Regions from separate parts of the Paenibacillus sp. NPDC056933 genome, predicted to be linked through region 3. Evidence: predicted binding sites of a transcription regulator. Region 3 holds the regulator's gene; each other region holds the start of a gene.

Region 1 (7,978 bases), 450 kb from region 3:
TGAGCAAGAGCTTATTTTTTTATTTTGATGGTTCTTCCAATGGACTACTCTTCCCTTTTTCGAGGAATTTCCCCTCGCTCCCAATCGCTGCAAAATTCTAACGAACCCACCGCACCTTATTAGAGTGATAATTAAGTGATGTAAATTCTAACGAATCTCAGTAACGTTATCCCGTCCGAAAATAGCTTTTCAACCTTGAAATCGACCGAATTTGGAGAAATAACGTCGCTGTGATTCGTTAGGCTTCAGACCTGCGCAAATAGGAGCGAATAACGTGTGTCAGGTTCATTAGAACCAATGACCAATGAGCGCTAATAAGGGAGGGCCTCTGTCATGCTCATGACTTATGGGACATGGAAGCCCCTTTTTGATGTGTATAGATTTATGCTGTGTTAAAAAATATCCATGCTCAAATACCGTTCCCCGGTATCCGGCGCAATGCAGAGCACCCGGTGTCCCGGCCCCAGTTCCCGCGCGATGCGCAGGGAGGCCCACACCGAAGCACCAGAGGAAGGGCCGAGCAGCAGCCCTTCCCGGGCAGCAAGCTGCCGCATCGTATCCAGTGCGTCCTCATCGGACACCTGGATAATGGCATCCCACACGTCGGTATTCAGAATGTCCGGGATGAACCCCGGACTTGTACCGACGAGCTTATGAGGTCCGGGCTCGCCACCGGACAGCACAGGTGAACCTTTCGGTTCTACCGCATAGATGCGAATGTCCGGCAGCTGCTTGCGCAGTTCTTCTCCTGTTCCGGTAATGGTACCGCCAGTTCCCGCCGTAGCAATGAAGGCATCCAGCTTGCCTTCCATCTGCTGCATTATTTCGGGAGCTGTGGTGATCCGGTGGATGTCCGGGTTCGCCTGATTCTCAAATTGCTGGGGAATGAAACTTCCCGGAATGTCGCCCTGCAGTTCTTTGGCTTTGCGGATCGCACCCGGCATCCGTTCCGCAGCAGGGGTGAGCACCACATCTGCGCCATAGGCTTTCAGAATGTTGATGCGCTCCTTGGACATGTTGTCCGGCATGATCAGAATGGCCTTATATCCTTTGGCAGCGGCGTTCATCGCAAGACCGATGCCCGTATTGCCGCTGGTTGGTTCGATAATAGTGGCTCCGGGGAGCAGGAGTCCAGCGCGTTCAGCCTGAACAATCAGGTTGTAGGCGGCACGGTCCTTGACGCTGCCGCTTGGGTTGAAATATTCCAGTTTAACATATACGTCAGCAGATTCGCTGCCTGTGAGCCGGTTCAGCCGTACAGCAGGTGTCTGGCCGATCAGTTCGGTGACATCTGCGGCAACGCCTGTATGTCTGGCTGTTTGTTTAGTCGAATTCAAATCCAAATCCATGAAGTACAACTCCTTGATTGATAAGACGTTGAAAGCTATCCCGCTGGACAAGTCTGTCCGCCATTAATGTCTGGCAGGCTTGTTTGGTTATGGGCATTGATTTTCATTGCAGGTCTGAACGAAATGTCCAGACAAGTCTATTCCATCTTAATGAACGCAGCCTTCCCGGGTCAACCTGTTTCCATTAGGCAGGGGCGGGGAGTCTGAGGAGTAAAAGGACTACGAAATATGAATTCAAACGATGACGGGTACATCAAGTAGATAAATCAGCTACAATGGCTGGGCCAAATCCATATCCAGATGCCGACTGAGCTCCTTTTTGACTTCATTCCGCGCGAACGTCCACAGCATATAGAACCGCTGCAAATATCCTCTGCACAGATACTGGGTTTCGATCCCATCAACTTGCCGTTTCTCCTCCAGAACCTTGACGCCACGGGTTCTCATCTGTTTGCGAAGTTCCAGCATTTCCTTAAGTACATGATTCTGAATACGGGTTAGAGACAGGATGTAGACCTCTGGCATTTTGAGCTGCAACGTATCCAGTGTTCGAATATCCCGTTCAAGCACATCCAGCAGGAGGGTGCGTACAACCATGCTTTTAATCAAACGATGATCCTCATCCGCAGGGGATGGGGCGGAAGGGGAGGATGACATACTTTCACTTCCTTAGCTTGAATATAAATCGATCGAATTAAGAACAAATGTTCCTGTTCTGTATTATAGTCAGCATAAGCTTGACTCATACAGGTTTCAACCTGAAATTTTTTACAGTCCTATGTATAATTCCAGGTTTGAATGCCCGAAATGCTTACCTTTTGCCGGTTACAGATACATTAGGAGCATGTTTTAGGAGAAACAGTCCAGTTTAGCCTGATGTTCAGAATCGGTTCAGAATGAATCGTTATAGTGTCTATATATGTTGTTATTGCACAGAAAGGAGATAAAAAAATCAGAGATACATACCAGAAGAGTATAAGTAGCTAATTTGTCTACTAGCAAAGTAACTAGCTTTTTTAGTAGATTTCGTAGGATGTGGATGTAGATAGAGTGCGGGTTGGGGAGTAACAAGCGGATGTTATATAGCAAGGGAGAGGATGAGGATGAGGATGAGGATGATGAATAGGAAGGTACTGAAGGTTAGAAAAGTGATTGCGATGCTATTGGTGTGTCTGCTCATTTTCGGAGGTGTTCCCGGATTTCAGACGTTGGGCGTGGATCGTGCCTATGCCGCAAGTGGGACATGGACAGATGTAGGTGGAGCCGGCTTCACAACAGGACAGGTAGAAAATATTACGTTAGTTTTTGATCGGGAAGGTACACCTTATACTGTTTTTAGGGATTTAGGCAACGACAATAAAGCAACGGTTATGAAATACATCTCTGGCGGATGGCAATCTGTCGGACCACTCGGCTTTTCTGCTGGTGAGGTTTGGACTACGTCACTCGCATTTGACTCTCAGAACGTTCCATACGTCGCTTACCAGGATATGGACAATGACAGCAAAGCTACAGTTATGAAATTTAACGGAAATCAATGGGAGGTTGTGGGCAGTGCTGGTTTTACGGCTGGAGCTGCGGTGTACGTTACGCTTGCATTTAGTCCTGATGATACGCTCTACATTGGTTACCGGGATCATGCTGCAGATTCTAAAGTGACGGTTAAAAGATGGAGTGGAAATCAGTGGGAGACGGTTGGCTCTGCCGGTTTTACGACAGGTATTGCACTGGAGATGTCCAAACTGATTATTGATGCTAATGGAATTCCCTATTTTGCTTTTAAAGATTCAACGAATAATAAATTGACTGTAATGAAGTTTGCAGGCAATCAGTGGAAAAATGTAGGAGCAGCGGCATTTACAGCAGGCACAGCATCATATCTGTCCCTGGCGTTTGGTCCGAATGGTGTACTTTATGTTGCATTTCAGGACGGTTCCAACAGCTATAAAGCAACGGTAATGAAACTGAATGGCAGCCAGTGGGAAGTGGTTGGGAACGCAGGATTCTCATCCGGAAGTGTGTATAATCTGTCTTTGGCTTTTGATCCGCAAGGTGTACCTTACACCGCTTTTAGAAATTCAGTTAATTTTAGTATGGAGCCTCAGGGTGTAATGATGAAACTTGATGGGAATCAGTGGACTATAGTCGGAGGGAAGCCGTTCTCTGCAGGTCAAATAAACGAATCCTCGCTTGCTTTTGGTCCGAATGGAATGCCTTATGTTGCTTATATAGATAATACCAAGAGTAATAAGATGACAGTCATGACGCTTTCTACGGGACATTCGGTGACTTACAATGCCAACGGTGCGACCACGGGAAGTGTTCCGGTTGACAATCAGAAATACGAAAAAGATGCAATGGTGACAGTGCTGGATAACGCAGGAGCACTGGAGAAGGAAGATTATCAGTTTACAGGATGGAATACTTCCGAAGACGGTAGTGGAATAGGTTACAGTGCAGCGGATACATTTTCCATGGATGATGGTGACGTTACGCTATACGCACAGTGGCAACCGCTTTATGTCCATATTGGTTTTGAATCGAACGGTGGAACCGAGGTTATTAGTCAAAAGGTGAATTACAATAGCTCGGCAACCATTCCTGACGCGCCAGAAAAATCGGGATACACGTTCTTTGGCTGGTATCAGGATAGCCAGTTGCAGCAGGCTTTTGATTTTACTACAAATTTGACGAAAGATATAACACTTTATGCCAAATGGAAGTCATCTACAGCAACACTCTCCAGTCTGACGGTAAGTTCAGGGCAGCTCACACCTGATTTCTCTGCGGATGAGCTTGATTATCACGTAGATGTCGAATCCGATCTAACGAGTATGGGCTTTTCTCTGAGTAAAGCAAATGAAGGACAAGACGTAACTGTAACGGGTGCCACAGATGAAACGTTGACGGAGGGTATTTACACCTATACTGTTACGGATTTGGTATATGGTTCGAACCCTGTAAATATTAACGTTCAAGCGGAGGATGGTAGCAGTAATAACTACACACTTAACATCAACCGCATCGACAGCAGTAACGCCAAACTAAGTGAAATCAATCTACCTCATATTACATTGTCTCCAGCGTTCAGTCCGGATGTAGAGATGTACGAAGCGACGGTCAGCAGTTCTGTTAGCACGACTGAAATTAGCGTTGAACCGGATAAAACGGGAGTTGCTGTGAAAATTAATGGTGTTAGCGGCAACAGTACAGTCGTGCAATTAGTTAGTGGTATGAATACAATTATTATTGAAGTGACTGCATTAGATGGAGTAAGCAAGAAAACATATACGCTGAACATCAAGCGCGATAGTGATCATTCAGGTGGATCGGGTGGCAATGGGAACTCCGGTGGGGGATCTGGCAGTTCTGGTGGCTCCAGTTCTGGGGGAAGCAGTGCAAGTACACCAGGGACTAACACCGTCGTAACTCCGCCAACCACAGGTGCTCAGGTGCTCGTGAACGGTAAAGCAGAGAACGCAGGCAGCTTAACCACTAGTGAAGTGAACGGACGAAAAGTTGTAACCCTTGCAGTGGACGCACGACTTATTGCACAAAAACTCCAAACTGAGGGGAACAACGCCATCGTCACGATTCCAGTGACAGGCAACAGCCAAGGAGATCAGATTGTCGGTGAGCTGACGGGTCAGACGGTCAAACTGATGGCTGACAAACAAGCAGTGCTGGTGCTTCAAACCGATTTTGCCTCCTACACGTTACCTGCACAGCAGGTTAATATTGAGCAACTCGCCCAGCAACTTGGTGTGAATTCTGACAATTCTTTGGAGAACATCAAATTGAGAATCGAAATCTCACAGCCAGCAGGAGCGGTCATACAGACAGCAAAGTCAGCAGCTCAGCAAAATGGATATGCTCTTCTGGGTTCGCCGGTTGATTTTAAAGTAACAGCCACCTTCGATGGCAAATCCGTGAGCGTGGATAAGTTCAATAACTACGTATCACGTACGATTGCATTACCGGCTAACGTTGATCCAAACCAGATTACCACAGGTGTTGTGGTGGATGCAGATAGCTCTGTACGCCATGTACCAACGAAAATTACACAGGTCAATGGGGTATACCATGCACAGATTAACAGCTTGACCAACAGTGTATATGCCGTCATCTGGCATCCGCATACCTTCACCGATGTTGCCAGACACTGGGCCGAGATCGAAGTGAATGATATGGGTTCACGTATGGTCATCCAAGGCATCACAGACACCACTTTTGACCCGAACCGTGGAGTTACACGTGCGGAATTTGCTGCCATCCTGGTACGCGGATTGGGATTGAAGCCTGGAGAGCAGGTGAACTCTTTCAAAGACGTGAATGGAAGCGAATGGTACGCGGATGCAGTGAACATGGCATCCAGCTACGGTCTGATCGATGGATATGAGGATGGGACATTCCGTCCGCAGACACAAATTACTCGTCAGGAAGCCATGGCACTCATTACAAGAGCTATGACAGTGACTGGAATGGACAAGACTGTACCTGCCGTGGACGTTCAGCAATGGTCTGACTATGCAGATGCTGAGCAAGTAGCAAGCTGGGCGAAGGAAGCAGTAGCGGCCAGCATTCACTCTGAACTGGTGTCTGGACGTGGAAATGGAATCATTGCTCCCAATCAACTGATTACCCGTGCAGAGACAGCGGTGATCATCCGTAGATTGCTTCAGCGGTCCGGTCTAATATAGATTCATAACAGAACATTTTTCTGAACTGTATTTGATATTGTTATTGGAACAGGCAACGCGAGATCTGCGTTGCCTGTTTGCTTTGCATAGGGTATTGGATTAGATGACATGCAGACGACTAAACTATCTCTTAGAAACTCATCTAAAAGCTATAATTTGTTATTTACAGAACATGTGTTCCTGTATTATAATCTATATGGGAATGTTGATACACATTACAACCGGGGAATATTGGAAATGGCCCATATCCTGTTTATGCTGAAGTGTAAGGTGTTCAAATAAGGACAGGCCTTCTCCAAAATAAGGTATAATTTTTGGCTTTTGCAGGAAACCTAAGGGCATGAAGAAACGGTCTTATGGATTGCAAGCTATTACGGAAGTGGTTATGGGAATATATTCGAAGAAATGTATCACAAAAGAAATTACAAGAATATGAATGGGAATGGCAGCTCTTTTTTGAAAAACAGCAACAAAAAAGCCCCTACCTTGGGCGGCGGGGGCAGATCATCTGCCGAACCAGACGGCAGAGTTGTATATGAGTCTAAAGCGGTTAAGCCAGATACTGAGGCTTCTCGTATAGAGCCTCTTTTTCCAGAATCACTTTGTAAGGTCTTTCCTTACCCTTCAGGGAAGGGCCAATCGTGGTCAAGGGTACGGCCGGTTTGTGGAAACGATCTTCTTCCTTGGGTTCCGGAACCGGTCGTGATGATTCGGGCGCAGAACTGAGGCGTACCTTTTTCTCGCTGCCCCAGCGCTTGCTTATTTTTTTCGTTTCCGGTTTCATTCCGGTTCGCCTCCTAACAAATCGTTGATGGCGTTGAACAGATGACGATTCTCCAAATCCATCTGCTGAAATATCGCCTCATCCGCATCAATATGCCCAATAATGTGGACTGTAATTACATACCTCTTGGCTACAGGATAGCATAGCAGATATTCTTTCTCAAGGTAGTCGTCGTAGAGATTGATCTTGATTTTGTTCTCCCGGTAAGAATCAATAACCAAAATTCGCTTCGGATCATCAGGCTGCTTATCGTCGTTGGCGGACAAGTTATATTTTCTCCCCGGTTCCCCCACATTACCACATAATTGTTCAATATGACCACTGTCATCTGTACGGTATATGGCAGTCCCGCGTACGGCAAATGGGGGATGAGAGACAAAGGCAGTACGAAGGGCATCACTCATTCGCTCGAGCATCTTGGCATCTGCTTTGCGGGTGCGCAGCAATTCCCTAAAGAACCGCAGCAACTTGAGCAGTTGCAACCGCGCTTCTCCTTCAGTTCGTTTATGCTTCTCAATGATCTGCTCTACTTCAGGATCGCTCCAGCGCCCCTGTTCTTCGATGCTGTCTGCGATTTTGGAACAAGCCACCGATACGGCTGGTGCCCATTTCCCGTCTGAACGAATTTCATAAACCAGTGGATTTAAGCCTAACAGGTCTGTGGGCATGCGCAAACCTTCGATCTTGGATGCGTCTTTGATGTCCGTAATATCCTCAGGGAGAATGAAAAAAATGCGTTTTCTTCCTAACCGCCCCATAAACAAACCCATTTCCAGCATTGTATTATCACGGACAGAGGCATAGTACTTCCCGCGAATTTTCGATATATCATCCGGATGAAAAATAAAAATGGCAAAATCAGTCGTACGCACTTCTGTTTCCAGATCGTCCATCGTATAACTGCTTGGATTAAAAACTCCGGAGTACCAAGGGGTAACTTCGGCCGAGAAACGCAAGTTTTCGTGTACTGCGGCTGCAATCGGCTTCGCTTCCAGCGAGCAGCCAATAAAGACTCTTGGCTTTAACGTTTTCATCAATCCGCCTCGCTTAAACGGTAGTGGGAATCAATTGTTATATTATACCATAAACAGCAGAGTAAGTCTGGAAACGTTTAGCTGGACTCAAAAACCGATTACGTTTGCTAT
Region 2 (7,978 bases), on a different contig from region 3:
GTCAAACTTCTTGCTTACGATGCCTCGAAGGCGGCAATGAATACCTTTACGACCCATCTAGCACATGAGCTGAAGGATACACCAATCAAAGTGAATTCTGCTTACCCTGGTTGGGTGAAGACTCCACTGGGCGGAAAATACGCTGATATGGATCTTGAAGATGGCGGTAAGACAAGTGTAATGCTTGCCACGTTGCCTTCGGATGGACCGACAGGTAAGTTCTTCCATATGGACACAGAGTTACCTTGGTAATACGATAGTCAATGGAACAACGTGTTAATACGGCGAGTGCTTTCCAAATGCAACGCGAGAGCGCTCGCCGTATTAACACGAAAAAGTGATGATGCTCTCTTGTTTTAATTCAGAATCGAAAATATTGAAATTCTCAATCATCCGTTGCTGTAACAGTTGGAAGATGTAACTCATAATATGGGACGTCATGTTGACGGTGAGAATAATGTATAAGATTTCGACTTTGGCCTATATTTCAGCCATGTAACTCAGGATTATTGGGACAGAGAGATATATTAGAATGTCAGCTAAAACGAATTTGCGTGTTTGGCAACGTTCCATAATGCTTGGGAGTCTAGCTGGTTAAGTACTGGAATTGCAAGCATATTTTCAATGTATTCGCTTGATCGTAGTACTTAAGGATTTCACCTTTGTCTCGGTTAGCGTGTGTATCCGTTCGTCCAATAGACGATTAAAAAATCGTCGGTAGCTTACTAAAGCAGAGTCAATTCCCCTAAGGCTGTTTTATATTCAAATAAAGTCTCTACTTGTAAACTATCAACATATCAATGCTCCTTTATAGTTCAACGTTGCTCTATTCTTATTCTTTGGCCCAAACATTCCCCTTATAATCTATTGACGTAAGCTGCTCAAGCTAACTCTTCACCACCTTTTTCATACCATCCGATTGCAGGCTCTAAAGCTCCTGCTCTTCCTTCAACTCAAGAATCTCTTTTTCTATTGCTGAAGTTCCTGGTTGCACCTCTGGGATCCTTTTCAAGTAATCCTTACCCAGACTGAGAAGTTCTTTTTGTTATGCAAGTATTTCTGATCGAATCATAGGATTAGGGGTTACTCTCGCATACGTAATCAACATACCTAGTGCTTCTTGACCTTCAACCGGGTTAATCGCTAAAATTGTTTTATTTACGACTCCCATAAAACTCCTCCGAATATGTATTGAGTCACTTTCCCTCTAACTTGCATCAACGAGATGATAACTTCGTTGACACACTATTGAAAGACTAAGCAAAGACCTACGTATATATTATATACACATCGGACAGCGTTTCTGTGTAAACTTGATTTTACTAAATTAGAATAAGGACATAAAGTAACGGAGAAGAACTTTAAACTATTGCTTTTCTCTCAAAGTTGAAACAGACCAAGGATTATTCCTTGGTCTGTTGTTTATTTCAAGAGACATTTGATACACAACAATTTCTTGGTATGAATGATCTCATTTCTGTTTAATTGGAGTTGGGGGGAGTATGACTACACCTAGATTTCAGAGAGTCCAAAATTCGATTTAGTCTTTTACACTTCTTTAATGTTGACACTTTGAATGTGGTCTTCATTCTGCTCAAAAAAGCGCTGATTATGAAGCTCTGGCATCCCCTTCTCCCTTAACCCAAGCTGCATGATCATAAGATTCAGTGTTACTTTACTCAAATTAAGTTGTCTTGCAATTTCCCTGCGAGGAAGTATCCCATATTGCTTTCTAATGTGGTCTTCATATCCTTCAGGTATTAATACTTCAATTGTCTTTTTTTGTTTAGATATTTTCTCAGTGTTATCCTCAATTTCATACGTGTCCAAGAGAACTTCACACTGTTCCTTTACATTGTCCGATCGCTGAATAGCTAAACGCTGAACCAGATCATTGACTATATCCTCTACCTCGAACGTGCTAATCCCTAGTTTGCGAGCAATTTCCTTTCGAGTGCTACGATTGCGGATTTTTTCGATTACTGTGGCCTCTTTCCTTGTAAGAATCATATATACCCTGCTTTCAGATGATTTGAATTGCGAACCGTAAAATATAATCAAAATGGCACGTGGCACAAAATTAATGTTTTTTTATCTCTTTATAGGATATCAATGATGTCACTAAAAAGGATACTGGCAGGACCGTCTTTACTACTTACTTCAATTGATTTTATATCTAACCTGCAATTTTTAATTTTGCCATGTAACTGTTGAAATTCATCACCACTAAAATAAGTTATTGTGATATAACTTTGTTCGTAAAATGCTTCTTGAATTAGAAATGCAAGCTCGTTACTGCGTTCTGGGGTAAGAACAGGTCTTTCCTGCTTTCCATGACTCGCTTTCCATTGCAACAGACGTTCACGATGTTCTGAAAGTAAAAGAGAAGTCCATTTTTTATTTCCCCGGTCATACGGCAAAGGATACTCTCTACTCATAATGTCCACCTATTTTCTTAGCACGATCTTGAAGGGTACCAGCCTTGGTAAGTGATGTTGCTCGGAAGATTCCTGTGGTTCCGAATTTGGCTACTATTTTGTCTAAAGCTGATTCAAGAGCCCGTTGTTTCTCATCCTCTTCCCAACTAAATAAATCCAACTGGATTTCTGATTCATGAATGACATTCGTTACTGACATGGAAATTTGTCGAATTGGTGCCGGTATCTCATTCTTAGAATTCATAGTCATACAGGCTTCGAATAAATGAATGGATAAATTGGTCGCGGATGATAAAGTGATCGATTGAGAAAAGCGCCGACCATTATAATCATTCGTATAACGCATTGACAAATTCACTGTAAAAGCTGCCATATGATAAGAGCGAAGCCGAGCAGCAAGTAAATCAGATAATTCGTGAATAACTACTTTTGTGTCTTCCCACGAGTAATCAGTCATGAAGGTAATCCCATTGGAAAATCCCTTACGAGCCTCCATTATTGGATCAACAAAAACAGGACTAAAATCTAATCCGTTTGCATGATAATAGAATTGTTCTCCCATGGCTGGACCAAACTCTTGTCGCAGCACATGTAGCGGTTTTTGGGCTAATTGACCCAGTGTATAGATTCCCATTGCATTGAGTCTTCTCGCATATCGACCTCCAATACCCCAAACGTCCCTCACTGAATGTGGCCACAGAAGTGTTTCAATTTGATCATAACTACATTCAGCATAACCACTCTTTTTACCAATTAAGTCCATCGTTATCTTAGCGACAACTTTATTTTGCCCCCAACCTATACTTACAGGAATTCCAAACACTTTGTATATATCATGCTTAATCTTCATGGCGACCTGTTTATGCGAGCCATGCATATGTTCAGTACCATCTATTGTAATTATCCACTCATCAATAGAATAAGCATGTATAGCTTCTGATGGTGCATATTTATATAAAATATCCATGATACCCATAGATACATCTACATATCTTCCCATACGGGATTGAGCCAATATGATATCTTCACGGTTAGGAATCTGGAAAAGCCTGCTACCCGTTTTGATATTGTGTTGGAGTTTTAATTCGGGTGATGCTGCGAGCACTACACTACCGCGTTTCGACAAATCGCTGACTACAGCAAGTTTGGTCTTCAATGGATCCAAGGACCGGTCAGATAGCTCAACTGAAGCGTAGAAACTTTTTGCGTCAATGGCCAGAACACTATGATTGGGCCACTTTTGTCTTGGTGGTAACATTTTCTCCACTCCTTCCAACAAGAACATTTGTTCCTGTATGATACCACGAAAAATACTATCTGACACGCGGAAAAGGAGGTTATTAATCTAAAGACACATTTTCAGTACAATGTTTATTGCTCTTTGTACTGTATATTTATAGTCCTGTTATAAAATATTTAAAGTTTTTTTAGAGTCCCTGACTAAAGGAATAACATAATTTTATTGAGAGACTCCGTTCTTTAAATTGATAGTAAAACACAAGTAAACTAACAATCACTCTCGATACTGCACTAACTAGTCCAGGTAACTACCGCAATCATAGTTATTGTGCTGTCTTTTTAATTTCACAATAATAGACCCATCGATTTGATGGATTTCCTCAATAATTTTGTATTTTTTTTTCTTCCGTTGTAAAGTTGATTTGAAATCTTCTAATTCTGCTCGAACAGTCCGTAGTACAACTTCACTCTCGGCATCCTCTTTTAAACGAAAATGTATGGTTTGTTCAATACACGCATAAAGTACACGTTTCATCTGCTTCTTTACCACCTTGTCTTTAAATTTTCTTAGTGTACTCCAACTTAGTGATACCTAAATTCAGCACACGTTAAGCAAATCAATTTTGATCATAACAATAATAGTTATTTGTTCTTTGATCTTGACTTAATAGTACGCTTCAGAATTTCAGAAACTTCTTCACTCGATAAATTGAGAACATGCATCAATTCGTCTTTCAATAAGTTACTTGCTACTTCAAGTAACTGTTTGTCCTGGAAACCTAATCTAAGATCATATTGAGATGCACAGACTAAATCTCGAATCACCTCAATTATGTTAAGGACTTCTCCTGATTTTAGCTTTCGGTCCAACGATTTCTTTCTTTCAGAGGCTAGAAGAGGTAATTTATTGTATTTTTTAAAGAAATGTTTTTTTGATTTCTCTAAAGTTTCTCGACTTGTCAGTGCCCTTATTCCCTTCTGTTCAGCCGAGTCCACAGGTATGAAAATCTCCATTTTTAGTTCATGAAAATAGACTTTGAGGTAATCCTTTTGTTTATCTTCACATGGACGCGTTACTTTTTCTTTTAAGAGCCCTACCCCATGAAATGGATAAAAAACCATTTCTCCTGTCTTGACTCCATTCATGTTTTACCCCCATAAGATCCCTAGAATTTGCTAAAATAAATTAAATTCTTTAAATACCAAACTCTCAGACCTCAAGAAAGTCCTGAAGTCGTTCTTCACGAAAATATTCGCTTATTTTTTTTAATGCTTTAATTTCAATTTGGTAAATACGTTGACGCGAAACACCATACACCTCACCTATTTCTTGAAAACTATGCACTTCTCCGTCATCAAATCCGTAGCGAAAACGAATTATACCTTCTTCCCTCTCGCTCAAAGTATGAAGAACATTGTTTATCCTTTCCTCTAGAAATTTTTGTTCTACAAGTTTAACGGTACTTTTTTCGTTAGTACATTCAAGCAAATCTCCGAGTTTTGTATCTTTGTCTACCCCAACCTCTAAGTCTAGAGACAAAACTAGTTTTTCAGCCAGTTTTTTTATTTCAATTATCTTGTTCATTGGCATGTTCATTTTGTGTACCATCTCTTCAAGAGTAGGATCACGACCAAATTCTGAAAAAAAGACTTGGTAAATTTTTTGCCATCTTCTCAATAATTCAAAAATGTGAGTTGGAAATCTAATAATCCGTCCTTTTTCTACGATAGCCTGTTCTATTGCTCGGCGGATCCACCAAGTCGCATAGGTACTGAATTTGAAACCCTTCTGAAAATCGAATTTTTCTACTGCTCTTATTAGACCTAGGTTCCCCTCTTGAATGAGATCAAGAAGAGGCAAGTCATTCCATTTATACTTGCTTGCAATATTGACAACTAAACGCAAATTCGCCTCTATGAATTTCAGCTTAGCTTTTTCATTGCCTTGTTTGACTTGGCTTGCCAAAATTGTTTCATCCTCTTTAGAAAGAAGCGGTACTTTTCCTATGTTGTCTAAATAAAATTGTAGAGAATCCTTCATCGAACTTTCTTTCCGTAATTGTCGGACATGGGTGTCTTTATTATTTTCATACATTGCAATTGATTCATTAAAATATTCTTTATTCATATGGTCCCTTTACTCTCATAATGTTACTCATTGCGGATGTCCATTTAGATACATCAAAATCAAAAAAAAATTCAATTATTATAGCGCATGTTTTAAGAACTAATCGATGTTTTAGTTGAACTTCAATCACGAAATAAAGAAGTTACAAGAAGTTTTAACGAATAGCATCTTGTGTCCCACACAGAACTTAATCATTATTCAATTTGGCCCCATCATCCCTAGCATCCAATAATAGATGTTTGTCCTGTACTGAATTTTTCTCATTATCATCTACAGAAGCGTGCTCCCATTTTCGAATTTCATCTTCTAATGTTTTTGCTTCATCAGGATGATCCATAAAATATTTCTTTGCTGAATCTCTTCCTTGTCCAAGTCTCAATTCTCCTTGAAAAAACCAAGAACCAGATTTCTGAATCAATCCACGTTCAATTCCTATATCGATAAGTTCTCCCATCTTTGAGATACCCTCACCATACATGATGTCAAACTCAGTCATCCGAAATGGTGGAGCTAACTTGTTTTTCACAACTTTGACACGTACATGATTTCCTACAATTTCAGATCCATTTTTTATGGATTCTATTCGACGAATATCAAGGCGTATAGAGGAAAAAAATTTTAATGCTCGCCCTCCTGAAGTTACTTCCGGACTACCAAACATGACACCAATTTTTTCTCTAAGTTGATTTATAAAAATGATAATACTTTGTGTTTTTGAGATTGTACCTGTCAGCTTTCTTAATGCTTGACTCATTAAACGCGCTTGGAGTCCCATATGGACATCTCCCATTTCCCCTTCAATTTCTGCACGAGGAACGAGAGCTGCCACAGAATCTACAACAATCACATCAACAGAGCCAGATCTTACTAATGCTTCTGTGATCTCTAGAGCCTGCTCTCCGGTGTCAGGCTGGGAAATAAGCATTGAATCAACATCAACACCTAATGCTCTTGCATAGGTTGGATCCAATGCATGTTCTGCGTCTATATATGCTCCCGTTCCACCTACTTTTTGAATCTCTGCAACGACATGGAGAGCAAGAGTAGTTTTACCTGACGACTCTGGGCCATATATTTCAATCACCCTACCTTTTGGTACACCACCTATTCCCAATGCCAGATCAAGACCAATAGAACCTGTTGAAATTGTTTCTATTACTCTATTAGTTGAATGTTCACCTAAGCGCATGATAGATCCTTTACCGAAAGTTCGCTCAATCTCCGCCAATGCCTTTTCTAACATTTTTTGTTTTTCAATCTTTGATGTCGATGGTAATTCAGTGTTCATAGTTGAACCCTCCTTAAGTTATCTTCAAAAGTTGAATAAGTTAGTTAAAGCATTTTTTCCTTTTTTAGTGTAAAGATATAAAGTCAAATATTTCACAAAACTTATCTGTATACTTGGTTTTTTTGTTGATGATTTTTTGTACATCGTGACATTCTTACCTGAAGAAATACCGGCAAGCATTAGTAATCCATTCATAAATTAATTATATCACATGCGTGTCAAGAGATTAGGGCCCATTAATTATGTCTATTGTGTGAATTATGGGTCCGATAATCTCTTCTTCTTAGATTAGCGACTAGCTATCAACTTCTTCGATTTCTCATTAATTTTTCGTATTAGATAATAAAATTCGAATCTTAATACAGAACTAAAAGGCCATTCAGGAATATGAGCACCTTGCACGTACAATCTCAGAATTGAAACTCATAATATATGCATGTGGATCATTTGGACTTTTAATAATGAATTATTTAATCACAAAAGATTTTGTTTTTTTTGAAACGCAAACGTCTTACCTAATTTCCATGCGGCAGTTATTAAACTCACGTCTTTCTTTTTAGTGCCTTTCTCTTTAATGCCGCAGCTTTACGAGTTGTTGCTTTACTAGCCATTTCGGCCGCCATTTGTCGTTCCTCTTCCTCTTTTTGAAGCTGATGTTGCCGTTGTTTCTCAGCTTCAATTTCCTTTTGATTTTGATAATATTGGTTAATCACATATTCTTGAACGTTATGATCTTCCATCCATAAATACTGTACAAAAGCATCTGGAAAAACGAATACTTTTAGACCTATCGGATCTGAAAAATGAATGCTGATTCGATTGTCTGTTTTGTTTACGATAAATCCTTCACCGAAACGAATATGCGTTACTTTTTGGTTAATCAGT
Region 3 (7,978 bases):
TGGGCGTGTAACTATATACTTAACGAAAAACCAAAATGCCCACACCAAATGATTAGTGATGGTTAAGGATTTCATTCATTGAACTATGATTAAGAGGTTCCCATTCAAAGTACATATCCGTGTAGGATTTCTTGGTTACATCTTGTCAGTTCTGAGAAAGAAGCAGCGGATAATTGTTAATGTATATTCACAGAATTTGTGTCATCACCTTATGTTGATAGTTTCATATAGATGCGATATGATACATTTATGTTTTTAGTAATTAAATTTTAGGCAATTAATTGGAGATGTAAATATGGAGTTAGAAAAGAAAATCGTTGCGCAGCAGCGCACATTGTTTAATACAGGTCAAACCAAATCGATTGAGTACCGTATTTGTGCTCTCCAGCAATTAAGACAGGGAATTGAGAAATATCAGCAACGTATTCTCGATGCACTTCGTGTGGATCTGAATAAATCCGAAACGGAAGCTTATGGATCCGAGATTCGTATTGTGTTGGGCGAGTTAGACTTTGCTTTGGATCATATAGAGGAATGGGCTGCGCCAAGACCAGTGCCGACGAATTCTGCTATACCTGATGGCGCAAGTACAATTTATCCTGAACCTTATGGTGTTGCTCTGATAATCGCACCGTGGAATTATCCATTCCAACTGGCCTTTGGTCCGCTAATTGGAGCTATTGCTGCAGGTAACTGTGCCATTATCAAGCCCTCTGAATTAACGCCAGCTGTATCGCGCCTGACTTATGATCTGGTTCACGAGATATTTCCTGAGGAGTACGTCGCTGTTATGGAAGGGGAAGTGGGGACCAGTACAGCACTGTTAAAGGAAAAGTTTGATTATATTTTCTTTACAGGCAGTACAGGTGTGGGTCGCATTGTTATGAAGGCAGCAGCTGAGCATTTGACCCCGGTTACGTTGGAATTAGGTGGGAAGAGTCCGGTCATTGTTAATAAAGATGCGGATCTGAATCTGGCAGCTCAGCGCATTGTGCGCGGTAAATTCCTGAATGCCGGACAAACCTGCGTCGCTCCGGACTACTTGCTTGTGCACGAGCATGTACATGACAAATTGCTGGAATTAATCAGCGCAGAGATTGAGGACAAATTTGGTGCTGATGTGTTGCAGAACACTGATTTTCCGCATATTGTCAATGATCGCAACTTTGATCGTTTATCCGCGTTACTCCAAGATGGCAAAACATTGATCGGTGGGCGTTCTAAACGTGATCAACTGTTCATTGAACCAACAGTACTGGGTGAAGTGGATTGGAAGTCACCTGTTATGCAAGAAGAGATCTTTGGTCCAATTCTTCCTGTGTTTAAATATAGTGATCTTAACCCGATGCTAGAGGAGATTATTCGTCGTCCAAAACCACTGGCATTATATCTCTTCACTCAGGATGAGGTTCTCCAAAATCAGGTTTTGAACCAAGTATCTTTCGGTGGCGGTTGTATTAATGATACGTTGTCTCATATGACATCACATTATCTCCCGTTTGGCGGAGTAGGAGAAAGTGGAATGGGTTCTTACCACGGTCAGCAGAGTTTCGATGTGTTCTCACATCATAAGAGCGTGCTCAAACGCAGCAAATAAATCATAATAAGCACTACGTACACAAAGAGGTTGTCCTGATGAACAGGGCAACCTCTTTGTGTATTTCATTATGATACGAACCAACGGACCAACTTCAATCATATTAATGTATATCACGGAAAAGGCCAATGACTTTACCCAGAATACTGACGTGTTTCAAACGCAAAGGTTCAAAGGTCGCATTCTCTGGTTGAAGACGAATATGATCTTTCTCCTTGTAGAACGTCTTCACCGTAGCTTCATCGTCTTCAGTCATGGCTACAACGATATCGCCGTTATCCGCAGTTTGCTGCTGACGTACGATAACATAGTCTCCGTTAACAATGCCTGCTTCAACCATACTGTCTCCCACAACCGAAAGCATAAATACTTTTTGCTCGCCTACATAGTGCGTAGGAAGGGGAAAGTAATCTTCGATGTTCTCTGTTGCTGTAATTGGAACCCCAGCAGTAACCTTACCAACAATAGGAATGCGAGCGACACTGTGAGCAAACTGATGTGAATGCTCTGACTCTTCCTGGCTTAGAAGTTCAATGGCTCTTGGCTTGGTCGGGTCCCGTCTTATGAGACCTTTCTTCTCCAAACGATCCAGATGTCCATGTACTGTAGAGCTGGAAGCCAATCCAACGGCTTCACCAATTTCGCGTACGGAAGGAGGATACCCCTTCAACCGGACTTCATTACGTATAAATTCCAGAATAGCCTGTTGCCTGCTGGATATCTTCGACATACCGTATCAACCCCATTTTAGTAACGTTTGGGAAAATTATAACATAGAACCTCCGTTCGTACAAACATAAGTTCTAAATAATAAGGCATAAAATCAATGTTTTTTTGCAAATTAACATGAATTTTTTCTGTTTATCCATTCAAATACTGCAAATGAAAGATTTCATATTATAGAAGAAAGAGATAAGAGGTTATCTACAAATAAAAAAAAGCGAACAATTGTTCTAAAAAGTTATTGAACAAAACAAATGTTCGTGTTATATTGGTTTCAACAGATAGGAACAAACGTTTGGAGGTTAATAATTATGAGATATTCTACTTATCAAAGCATTTACGAACCGGTTAATACAGAATTGGTTAAAACAAACATAGGGAACTTCAAGAAGGTATTTACAAAAGGCAAAACACCAACATGGATGTTGAAATTAGTAATCGTATCTTTAATCATATTTATTGGATGCAGCACAGTACTCACTGTATTTGCAGGCAATGAGAACAACCTGTTACCTGGCGGGAAGACGGTTGTTTCGCAAGGTGATACGCTTTGGAGTATATCATTGGATCACAAACCGGAAAGTATGGATACACGTATATATATAGAAGCAATTAAAAAAGTGAATCAACTTCAGTCGACTTCAATACAGGTAGGGCAAGTGCTAATACTGCCTCAATTCACTGAGTAAACTGCATATCTATACGCATAAATGCGTATCAACTTGACAAGCAGCCTTTATCATGTCAAAGTTAATATGACTTTGTATTTTTGGAGGGGACAAGCTTGGATATAGATAGTCTGGTAGCACGTATTAATGAATTGGCCCGTAAGCAAAAATCCACTGGGTTGACAGAGGAAGAGCTCGCTGAACGTGCCAAGCTTAGAGAAATCTATTTGAATAATATTCGCAGCAATTTCAGACAGCAACTGGATTCGATTGAAATTGTAGATGATGAGAATGATCAAGGCCACCAAGGCAAACTCAAACACTAAGGAAACCTAATGATATCATTTTGATATTTAGGTTTCTTCCTGTTATTTAGAGAATGCAAATTATAGGGGGAACTATTGGTTTGCAATGATGTAAGCCGATACAAAGAACATCTAAGGGGGATTCTCATGTCGCGTTCGTTCGAGAGAACGGTTCGGAAAAATTCAAAGCAGCTGAACCAGCAACGTAAAAAGAACGGTCAACCGATTTCAGGTACACCAGGTGAGGACGTATTCAAAGGACGTAGTCTTCTGTTTCCTATTTTTCTGATCGGACTCGCATTCCTGTATCTCTTTATGAGTACGTTTCTTGTCAAAGCTCCGATGACCACTTGGGACTGGGTGACCATGCTGCTGTATGTATTTTTGGCAGTCATCTTCATGCTTCGTCGACCTTATGTCAAGATAGGAAGTAACCGAATCTTGACGACTAAAGGAAACCGTGAGCGTTCAATTGGAGTCGATGATATTGTGAAATTCAGAATTGAGCCAGGCACGGTTGTTATTGAGCATAATGCACGAGGCAAGAGATGGGTATTTACCAAACTACTCAATCGTTATGATACCGATGCAATCACTGAACGTCTTCTGAAATTCGCCAAAGCACATCAGATCACTGTGGAAACATACGAGAAAAAGTAATTATTGCATAAAGGGGAAGATGACCGAAATGGCGTTAAAAGCGATTTTGTTCGACCTGGATGATACTTTGCTGTGGGATGAGCGCAGTGTTCGTGAGGCATTTCATGAGACCTGCCTGATCGCAGCACAAGAGACAGGGGTTAAACCTGAAGAACTTGAAGAAGCAGTTCGTAATGAGGCACGTAATCTGTATGAATCCTATGAAACCTTTTCGTTTACCAAAATGATTGGAATCAACCCGTTTGAAGGTCTTTGGGCTAACTTTACGGGTGGAGATCAGCCGGAATTTCGCCAATTGGAACAACTTGCACCTGCATATCGTAAAGAATCATGGCGTCGTGGATTGTTAAAGCTCGGTATTGATCGTGAAGATTTGGCAGAACGACTCGCCTCGCAATTCGGGGCAGAGCGGAGATCGAGACCCCATGTCTATGAAGAAACGATGGAGACGTTAAGTCATCTACAAGGAAAGTTCAAGCTTTTGCTTTTAACTAATGGGTGTCCTGCGTTACAACAGGAGAAGCTTGATGGTGTTCCTGAATTAGCTCCCTTTTTTGATGAAATTATTATCTCGGGTGATTTTGGTAAAGGAAAACCTGACCCTTCGATCTTCGAGCATGCTTTGAGCAGGCTTGGAGTGAAGCCTCAGGAAAGTGTGATGGTTGGCGATAAGCTGACAACGGACATTCGTGGAGCGTTGTCAGCTGGCATTAAGTCTGTTTGGATTAACCGTGAGAATAAAGTGAATACCGAATCGTATGTGCCTGACCATGAAATCAAGCATTTATCCGAATTGGAACGCATCATTGCTGAATTCTCAATTAGTGCATCATAAATCATATTTTATGTGTATTGCTCGAACATTGTTGAGTTTCTTGAGAGGTGTATACCAACCTTGGAACCCGACAATGTTTTTTGTGTTGTGGACATTCCAGAACTATACCGTATTAACGTAATCAAAATTTTTTTAGTAAAAGTTATTGAAATTATAGAACGGCTGATTTAGAATATAACTAACATACTAGTATGACTAGTATGCGGTCAGATTTAGCGAATATCTGTTGACTTACTCGAATGAAGTGGAAGCGAAAGTTATTCGCTATAATTTTGATATTAATTGTAAGCGCTTTACATAATTAAAGGGAACTATTTCGTTTTGGATATATAGCAGGTAGCGCTAGTACAAAATGACGTTAAGCATCTTAACTGACCTAAATCTCTTGTGATCGCCATAATTGATATCGCTTACATTATTTGTTTTAGTTTATTCCGTAGTGGGGGTGAAGTTCATCAAGGTTGTCTTCTACAAAAGATAAAGATCAAAAGAAGGAATTGAAATCGAAAACGCTTTTATTTTATCAAGCCAAGGAACGGAGAGTGAAATAATATATGGAGTCGGAAACCGCTAAAACCACGCTAACGATGACCTCTGTACGCAAAGAAAGCAGGTTAAGAACGGCTGCAGCTTTACTTCGCAAAGATTGGCAGTTGTACTCACTGTTAATTCTTCCAATTATCTATCTTATTATTTTTAAATACGGTCCGATGCTCGGTAACATTATCGCCTTTAGACGGTTCGTACCCGGAGGCAGTATTTTCGGAGAGACGTGGGTTGGATTCAGGTATTTTCAGATGTTCATTCAGGACCCTACCTTTTGGAAGGTATTTGGAAATACGCTTATGCTTGGTGGACTCGCGTTACTTTTCACCTTCCCCGTTCCGATCATTTTTGCATTGCTGTTGAATGAAGTGAAAAGTAAACGATTCAAAAAGTTTGTGCAGACCGCATCTTATCTTCCGCACTTCTTGTCTATCGTCATCGTTGCCGGAATGGTTCTGCAATTAACAGCAGTGAATGGATCGATTAATGGATTGGTTTCATTTTTTACCGGAGATAGTATTCCTTTCATGCAGCGCGCTGAATGGTTCAGAACAATTTATATCACCTCTGAGGTCTGGCAGGGTATGGGTTGGGGGGCAATTCTATACTTGGCTGCGTTGACAACAATTGATGATTCTTTGTATGAAGCCGCACGAATCGATGGTGCGAATCGTTGGAAGCAAACAATCCATGTAACCATACCGGGCATTTTGCCTACCATTGTTACGTTGCTGATCCTGAACATGGGTAATTTTCTTGCGGTTGGATTTGAGAAAATCTTGCTCCTTTACAATCCGCTGATCTACGAGACATCTGACGTGATTTCCACTTATTTGTACCGGGTAGGTTTGCAATCCAGCAACTTCAGCTATGCAACCGCCATTGGTTTGTTTGAATCCATTATTGGACTGATCCTGGTATTCTCGGTTAATGCAATTTCACGCAGATTGACACAACGAAGCTTGTGGTAAAGGAGGAGCAATATGCTGGAATCAAAATCATACAAAGTATTTAAAGTGTTCAATGCTATCTTTTTGCTGCTTGTGGTGTTCATCACACTCTATCCATTTCTAAATGTCGTGGCCCAATCCTTCAGTAGCGAGGCTTACATCAATTCAGGCAAGGTAAGTATTATTCCCAGAGGCTTTAATGTAGAAACCTACAAGACGATCTCTCGTGACAGCATGTTCTGGACCAATTATAAAAATACAATTATATATACTGTTGTAGGTACTCTGATTTCTATGTTCATGACGACCATTTTCGCTTATGCCTTATCCAAAAAAAGATTAATGGGGCGCAAGTTTCTGACTATGTTCGCGGTGTTCACCATGTTTTTCAGTGGCGGCTTGATTCCAAACTATGTCCTCATTAACTCTCTGGGTTTCAATAATACGATGTGGGCATTGGTTGTCCCTGGTGCAATCAGTATTTATAACATGCTAATAATGAAATCATTCTTCGAAAACATGCCTGAAGAGCTTGAGGAAGCGGCAGCTATCGATGGTTTGAATACGTATGGTATTTTGTTACGGATCATTCTACCACTGAGTAAAGCTGTCATGGCAACAATGGTTCTGTTTTACGCTGTGGGGCACTGGAATTCCTGGTTTCCAGCCTTCCTGTATCTCGACAAAAAGGAACTGTTCCCCGTTACAATCTACTTGCGCAATATGATTGCAGGAGCGACTGGTGGTGCTTCGGCTGGTGCTTCAGCAGACAATTTGACTCAAATTTCTGCGAATATTAAATCGGTCACCATGGTATTGACCATTTTGCCTATTCTTACGATTTATCCATTTGTTCAACGGTACTTTGTAACCGGTATCATGTTGGGATCTGTTAAGCAGTAATCCTAATCCGATATAGTTCAACATCTCGATGGTAAGGCCAATCTAAACCACATGCAGGGGGAGAATTGAATGAAACAGAGACCACGTAAGCTGGTAGGCAAGATGGTATTGGCAACAATGATGAGTGTCGTTCTGGCAGCATGTAGCAGCGGAACTGGTGGAGAAAAAGTCGAACCAGAATCCAAGGGGGCTATGGAATCTTATGGTGTTGGAGAGACGTTTAAAGCCACTGAGCCATTTAATCTATCTATCCTTTACAGTGACCAGCCAGCATATCCGTACAAGAAGGATTGGCTTCTGTTCCAAAAAATCACGGAAAAAACCGGTGTCACGTTGGACCCAACTATCGTTCCAATGAGTGACTATTCCCAGAAAAGATCCCTTCTCATCAGCTCAGGAGATGCTCCGTTGGTTATTCCAAAAACCTATCCGGGTGAAGAATCTGCTTTCGTATCCTCTGGTGCGATTTTGCCAGTGAGTGACTATATTGACTTGATGCCTAATTTCAAGGATAAAGTAGAGAAATGGGGACTTCAGGATGAGCTTGAGGGCCTTCGGCAAGAAGATGGGAAATATTATGTGCTTCCAGGTTTACATGAAGAGGTTTGGCCGGATTATACGCTTATTGTTAGAACTGATATTTTCGAAAAAAATAACATTGCCATTCCAAAGACATGGGATGAATTGTATAATGCAGCCAAAAAGCTGAAGGAGATTTACCCGGATTCCATCCCATTCTCAGATCGGTTCAAGTTCAATAGTACGCTGGGTATTGCAGCTATTGGCTTTGG

Evidence for each region. Region 3 encodes LexA, which represses DNA repair genes until DNA is damaged. Its sites were predicted from a motif close to CGAACATATGTTCG; they were not measured.
Region 1: ACFTRD_RS18370 (YhjD family protein) is a predicted target of LexA. The motif match lies at 2,047-2,060, and genes of this name have one in related genera.
Region 2: ACFTRD_RS25750 (Y-family DNA polymerase) is a predicted target of LexA. The motif match lies at 3,717-3,730, and genes of this name have one in related genera.

What each region holds. Positions count from the first base shown of each region.
Region 1 covers NZ_JBHUQN010000002.1:745,647-753,624, reverse strand. Annotated here, with positions in the region: gene cysK (cysteine synthase A) at 393-1,349, opposite strand; gene ACFTRD_RS18370 (YhjD family protein) at 1,620-2,006, opposite strand; gene ACFTRD_RS18365 (S-layer homology domain-containing protein) at 2,465-6,049, shown strand; gene ACFTRD_RS18360 (hypothetical protein) at 6,600-6,833, opposite strand; gene ACFTRD_RS18355 (nucleotide-binding protein) at 6,830-7,867, opposite strand.
Region 2 covers NZ_JBHUQN010000004.1:356,981-364,958, reverse strand. Annotated here, with positions in the region: gene ACFTRD_RS25765 (SDR family oxidoreductase) at 1-252, shown strand, start outside; gene ACFTRD_RS25760 (hypothetical protein) at 1,549-2,010, opposite strand; gene ACFTRD_RS25755 (YolD-like family protein) at 2,100-2,438, opposite strand; gene ACFTRD_RS25750 (Y-family DNA polymerase) at 2,431-3,696, opposite strand; gene ACFTRD_RS25745 (hypothetical protein) at 3,973-4,212, opposite strand; gene ACFTRD_RS25740 (CarD family transcriptional regulator) at 4,320-4,823, opposite strand; gene ACFTRD_RS25735 (sigma-70 family RNA polymerase sigma factor) at 4,888-5,805, opposite strand; gene recA (recombinase RecA) at 5,993-7,093, opposite strand; gene ACFTRD_RS25725 (hypothetical protein) at 7,636-7,978, opposite strand, start outside.
Region 3 covers NZ_JBHUQN010000002.1:291,359-299,336, reverse strand. Annotated here, with positions in the region: gene ACFTRD_RS16305 (aldehyde dehydrogenase) at 296-1,597, shown strand; gene lexA (transcriptional repressor LexA) at 1,701-2,327, opposite strand; gene ACFTRD_RS16295 (LysM peptidoglycan-binding domain-containing protein) at 2,632-3,009, shown strand; gene ACFTRD_RS16290 (DUF896 domain-containing protein) at 3,105-3,314, shown strand; gene ACFTRD_RS16285 (hypothetical protein) at 3,441-3,953, shown strand; gene ACFTRD_RS16280 (HAD family hydrolase) at 3,982-4,788, shown strand; gene ACFTRD_RS16275 (ABC transporter permease) at 5,376-6,305, shown strand; gene ACFTRD_RS16270 (carbohydrate ABC transporter permease) at 6,318-7,187, shown strand; gene ACFTRD_RS16265 (ABC transporter substrate-binding protein) at 7,257-7,978, shown strand, end outside.